Regions from separate parts of the Pseudomonas phytophila genome, predicted to be linked through region 1. Evidence: predicted binding sites of a transcription regulator. Region 1 holds the regulator's gene; the other holds the start of a gene.
The links. The regulator FliA, encoded in region 1, starts transcription of late flagellar genes. The targets are predictions, from matches to a motif close to CTAAAGTTTNNNNNNNNNNNGCCGNTAA.
Positions count from the first base shown of each region.

Region 1 (3,132 bases):
ATCGGTGGTCTGCCTGGCATTGCTCTTCATTGAGCGTGTCGCCTGCAATCTGGCTTCGGTCTACGCAAGACAAGGTAAAGAATTAAATGGGCAGCATGCATCCCGTACAGGTGATCGCGGTGACCGGCGGCAAAGGTGGCGTCGGTAAGACTAACGTGTCAGTGAACCTTTCACTGGCCTTGGCCGAACTCGGCCGGCGCGTCATGTTGCTGGACGCCGACCTTGGCCTGGCGAATGTCGATGTCCTTCTGGGGCTGACGCCTAAACGCACCCTCGCCGATGTGATGGAGGGTCGTTGTGAGCTGCGCGACGTTTTGTTGCAAGGCCCGGGCGGGATCCGGATCGTGCCTGCTGCCTCCGGCACGCAGAGCATGGTTCATCTGAGCCCGGCGCAGCACGCCGGCCTGATCCAGGCATTTAGTGACATTGGCGACAATCTTGACGTGCTGGTCATCGATACGGCCGCCGGTATCGGCGAGTCGGTGGTCAGCTTTGTCCGGGCTGCTCAGGAAGTCTTGCTGGTGGTGTGCGATGAGCCCACTTCCATCACTGACGCCTACGCCCTGATAAAGTTGCTCAATCGCGATTACGGTATGAACCGTTTCCGGGTCCTGGCCAACATGGCCCAGAGTCCGCAGGAAGGGCGCAACCTGTTCGCCAAGTTGACCAAGGTGACTGACCGCTTCCTGGACGTCGCTTTGCAGTATGTCGGTGCAGTGCCTTACGACGAATGTGTGCGTAAGGCCGTCCAGAAACAACGCGCCGTATACGAAGCTTTCCCACGCTCTAAATGTTCGCTGGCATTCAAGGCCATTGCGCAGAAGGTCGATACCTGGCCGCTGCCTGCCAACCCACGTGGACATCTTGAGTTCTTCGTTGAGCGACTGGTTTACCAGACAAGTGCAGGGCCTGTTCAATGACCGCGAGCGGCTATCAGATGTACAGCAAAGCGTCCCGAAACTCGCAATATGAGTTGATCGAGCGGTATGCTCCGCTGGTCAAGCGCATTGCTTACCATTTATTGGCGCGCCTGCCTGCCAGTGTTCAGGTCGAAGACTTGATTCAGGCGGGGATGATCGGCTTGCTGGAAGTTTCCACCAAGTACGATTGCACCAAGGGTGCCAGTTTCGAGACGTATGCCGGGATTCGAATCCGGGGTGCGATGCTCGATGAAGTGCGCAAGGGAGACTGGGCTCCTCGCTCGGTTCACCGCAATACGCGCATGGTGAGTGACGCAATTCGCTCAATTGAAGCAAAAACCGGCCGTGACGCTAAAGATCACGAGGTTGCGGCCGAACTCCAATTGAGTCTCGATGATTATTACGGGATTTTGAACGATACCTTGGGCAGTCGCCTCTTCAGTTTCGACGACCTCTTGCAGGACGGCGAACATGAAGGACTGCATGAGGATGGCGCAAGCGGTTCGCTTGAGCCGTCGCGCGACCTGGAAGATGAACGTTTCCAGGCTGCGTTGGCGGATGCAATTGCCAACTTGCCGGAGCGTGAACGTCTGGTTTTGGCGCTGTACTATGACGAGGAGCTGAACCTCAAGGAAATCGGTGAGGTCCTGGGGGTCAGCGAATCTCGAGTCAGCCAGTTACACAGCCAGTGCGCAGCTCGTTTACGAGGGCGTTTGGGAGAGTGGCGAGCGCGTTGACAGGTGGTACGCAATCCCTGGTGATTGTGTGTCTCGTGTGAGCAGGCTGTGCAAAGCGTTACGTGGGACAGTGGACAAGGCTGGAGCCATACAGGCATTCGCGCCACGGACTGTTAAAAGCAATAGCTTTCATGCAGTCCGTGGATTTGCTGTGCGGTTTCCATAGTTGTTGATTTGCCAAGCCCGTCGTTTACGTGCAGCCGATGTGAGCTGTGCCGGTATTGATTGAACAGCGCGTTCAGGTGCTGAACGCGTCAAAGACTGCTTGGAGGTCGAATTGGACAAGAACATGAAAATCCTCATCGTTGATGACTTCTCAACGATGCGGCGGATCATTAAAAACCTGCTGCGTGATCTGGGCTTCACCAACACGTCCGAAGCCGATGACGGGCTTACCGCGTTGCCGATGCTGGAAAGTGGTTCCTTTGACTTTCTGGTAACGGACTGGAACATGCCTGGCATGACTGGTATCGACCTGCTGCGTAAAGTGCGTGCCGATGAGCGCCTCAAGCACCTTCCGGTGTTGATGGTGACCGCAGAAGCCAAGCGCGACCAAATCATTGAAGCGGCTCAGGCCGGCGTCAACGGTTATGTCGTCAAGCCATTCACGGCTCAGGCGCTGAAAGAAAAGATCGACAAGATCTTTGAGCGCGTAAATAGCTGATGTATGCCGCGAGGGCTTTATGGAGAACAACGAAACGTCAATGGGCGAGTTTGAATCGACCCTGAAAAAACACGCAACCGAGCTGGTGGCGAGCCTTGAAAAAGGCCGTTTCGGCGACGCCGTGCAACTGATCCATGAGCTCAACCAGGCTCGGGATCGTGGCCTGTATCAAGAAATCGGCAAGCTGACGCGCGAGTTGCACAGCGCGATCGTCAACTTCCAGATTGACCCGAACATGCCGCAAGCCGAAGAGGTGTCCCAGATCACGGATGCCACCGAGCGCCTGTCGTATGTCGTCAGGCTCACGGAAAACGCGGCCAACCGCACCATGGACCTGGTCGAAGAAAGCACCCCGCTGATGCACAGTCTGAACGACGAGGCCAAGGCCTTGAGTGCGGACTGGGGGCGTTTCATGCGCCGTGAGGTCAGCGCTGATGAGTTTCGTGAGCTGGCGCGTCGTGTCGATGGTTTCTTGACGCGCACTGAAAAGGATACCCACCAGGTTTCCTCTCACCTCAACGACATTCTGCTGGCTCAGGACTTCCAGGACCTCACCGGTCAGGTGATCAAGCGCGTCACGCAGTTGGTCACTGAAGTCGAGAGCAATCTGCTCAAATTGGTGCTCATGGCCAGTCATGTGGACCGCTTTGCGGGCATCGAACATGACGACGAATCCATCCGCGCAGAAAAAGATCCAGAAAAACATATCAAACAGGGTGAAGGTCCGCAGATTCATGCCGATAAACGGGAAGACGTTGTGTCCGGACAGGACGATGTAGACGATCTGCTATCGAGCCTGGGCTTCTAAGTC
Region 1 covers NZ_CP081201.1:4,678,531-4,681,662, reverse strand. Annotated here, with positions in the region: gene fleN (flagellar synthesis regulator FleN) at 87-920, shown strand; gene fliA (RNA polymerase sigma factor FliA) at 917-1,657, shown strand; gene K3169_RS21150 (chemotaxis response regulator CheY) at 1,947-2,321, shown strand; gene K3169_RS21145 (protein phosphatase CheZ) at 2,341-3,129, shown strand.

Region 2 (3,132 bases), 2.5 Mb from region 1:
AAGATCCGCCCTTACGTGATCATCGGTTGCTTCGTGGTCGGCATGATTCTGACCCCGCCCGACATCTTCTCCCAGACACTGCTGGCTGTGCCGATGTGGCTGTTGTTCGAGATCGGGGTGTTGTGCAGTTCCATGATCACCAAGCGCGGCGATCATGCCGACGACCAGCCCGAAGAAGACAAGCAAGACCAGCCGCCCGCGACTCAGCCGTGAACCTGCTGCTTCTAGAAGACGCCGACTTTGTTGCGGCTGACAGGGTCGTACTGCGCGACAGACGCCTCAAGCATATGCAAGAGGTGCATCGCGCAGAAGTTGGCGACAGCCTGCGTGTCGGCCGTATTGGCGGCTTGCTGGGCAGCGCTGAGCTGCTGCGGCTTGAGGCACATGAAGCCGAGCTACGCATCACCCTCGACAGCGCCCCGCCCGCCAAACTGCCGTTGACCCTGTTGCTCGCCCTGCCCCGCCCGAAAATGCTGCGCCGGGTGTTTCAGACCGTGGCGACTATGGGTGTGTCCAAGGTCATTCTGCTCAACAGTTATCGTGTTGAAAAAAGCTTTTGGCAGACGCCGTTCCTTGAACCTCAAGCGATCCGCGAGCAACTGATTCTCGGCCTTGAGCAAGCACGGGACAGTGTGTTGCCCGAGATCATTATCGAAAAACGCTTCAAGCCGTTTGTCGAAGATCGCCTGCCGCAACTCGCCCAGGGGACTCTGGGTCTGGTCGGACATCCCGGCAACTTCCCCGCTTGCCCACGCGCCGTGACCGGGCCAGTCACCCTGGCCATCGGCCCCGAGGGCGGCTGGATTCCCTACGAAGTCGACCTGCTGACCAAAGCAGGGCTGCAACCGGTGCAGCTTGGCGAGCGCATCCTGCGGGTCGAAACAGCAGTGACTGCGCTGTTGGCCCGGCTGTTCTGATCGACGAGCAAACAATTTTGTAGACGCTGCACTTTGCCCTTCGCATAGCACTAGCGCGCGGTAAACGCGACCTGTGTAGGAGTGAGCTTGGTCGCGATTCGGTTGTCCTGTCGACAACTTATCGCCAAACCTGATGCCATCGCGAGCAAGCTCACTCCTACAGATAGGACCATAACGACTCCTCCCTTCAGTTCCCCATCCCCCTGCCGATGCATGTTGTAAGAAATTACCTACAACAAACCTATTCCAAGGAGTTCCGCATGGGTTTGCTCGGCAAAAGTCTCGGTAACATGAGCGTTCGTCTGAAACTCGGGCTTGGTTTCAGTATCGTTTTACTGTTAACCATAGTGATCACAGCCACCGGGTGGTTGAGCGTTGCATCGCTGATTGATCGCGGTGAGAAACTGGTTTCGATTTCGCAAATCAGCGAGCAAACCCTGGATCTGCGCTCCAAGCGTCTGATGTACGAAATGCAGTACAACGATGAGGCTGCCAAGGCGCTCATTGCCTCCCTCGACAAGCTCGACGCACTGACTAAAATCGCTCGCAGCACGGTCTCAACCCCGGAAAGCCATCAATGGCTTGAAGACCAGGCACAAGCAGCTGGCGGATACCGTAGCGCATTCTTAGAGCTGACCCAGGCTATCCAGACACGCGAAGCCAGTCGTACCAATCTGGGCGCTACGGCAGACAAGGCTGTGGAAGAGGTCAACAAGATCGAAGCCTCGTTGCTGCAAGGTGACAGCGTCGTGCAATTTGATGCCGTGGTCGACGTCAGCAAGCTGATCCAGCAAGCGCGCTTCCAGGTCCGCGGCTACACCTACAGCGGTCGTGCCGAATTCGAACAGAATGCCAACGCCGCCATAGACGAGGCACTGACCGGCATCAACACGCTGGCCGGCAGTATTCCATCCAGTTATCTCCCTCAATTGCAGGCAGCCAGCACCGCGCTCAAAGGCTACCGTGCAGCAGTCGGCCAGTATCGCGACGCACAACTGGCGAGCAAGCAAGCCCTGGAAAAAATGGCCAAGCATGCAGTCGTGCTACTGGGCACATCCCAGAAACTGGCGGACGATCAATACAGCAAACGTGAGGCCGACAGCCAGCAGGCCAAGTCCATGTTGACCATCGCTACCGTGCTGGCACTGGTGTTCGGCATCATTGCCGCCTGGGTCATTACCCGCCAGATCGTCGGGCCGTTGCTAGAAACCCTGAATATTGTGGAGCGCGTTGCCGATGGTGACCTGAGCCACGACCTGATCGTTGATCGTCGCGACGAAATGGGCCAATTGCAAACCAGCATTCAACGCATGACCGTCAACCTGCGCCAACTGATCGGCGGGATTCGCGACGGTGTGACCCAGATCGCCAGCGCGGCGGAAGAGCTGTCTGCGGTAACGGAGCAAACCAGCGCCGGGGTGAACAGCCAGAAGGTCGAGACCGATCAAGTGGCCACCGCGATGCACGAGATGACCGCCACGGTCCAGGAAGTCGCACGTAACGCCGAGGAGGCGTCTGAAGCGGCCGTAGCAGCGGATCAGCAAGCCCGTGAGGGTGATCGCGTGGTCAACGAAGCGATTACCCAGATCGAGCGTCTGGCCTCGGAAGTGGGTAACTCCACCGAAGCAATGAGCGAACTCAAGCGCGAAAGCGACAAGATCGGCAGTGTCCTGGACGTGATCAAGTCGGTTGCACAACAGACCAACCTGCTCGCCCTCAACGCCGCCATCGAAGCCGCACGCGCCGGGGAAGCCGGTCGTGGTTTCGCGGTCGTCGCCGACGAAGTGCGCAGCCTTGCTCAGCGCACTCAGAAGTCGACCGAAGAGATCGAGCAACTGATTGCAGGCCTGCAAAGTGGCACGCAGCAAGTGGCGACCATCATGGACAACAGCCGCGAACTGACCGTCAGCAGCGTGGAGCTGACTCGCCGTGCCGGTAGCTCGCTGGAGAACATCACCAAGACCGTTTCGGCAATCCAGGCGATGAACCAACAAATCGCCGCTGCCGCCGAAGAACAAAGCGCTACAGCTGAAGAGATCAACCGCAGCATCCTCAATGTGCGCGATGTCTCTGAACAAACTTCCGCTGCCAGTGAAGAAACCGCATCGTCCAGCGTTGAGCTGGCACGACTGGGTAATCATTTGCAGGTGATGGTGAGCAAGTTCAAGATTTAACGTCTCTTAGGCTTTTATGTGGGAGCCGAGCTTGCTCGCGA
Region 2 covers NZ_CP081201.1:614,877-618,008, reverse strand. Annotated here, with positions in the region: gene tatC (twin-arginine translocase subunit TatC) at 1-213, shown strand, start outside; gene K3169_RS02735 (16S rRNA (uracil(1498)-N(3))-methyltransferase) at 210-917, shown strand; gene K3169_RS02730 (methyl-accepting chemotaxis protein) at 1,178-3,091, shown strand.
Region 2: K3169_RS02730 (methyl-accepting chemotaxis protein) is a predicted target of FliA. The motif match lies at 1,103-1,130, and genes of this name have one in related genera.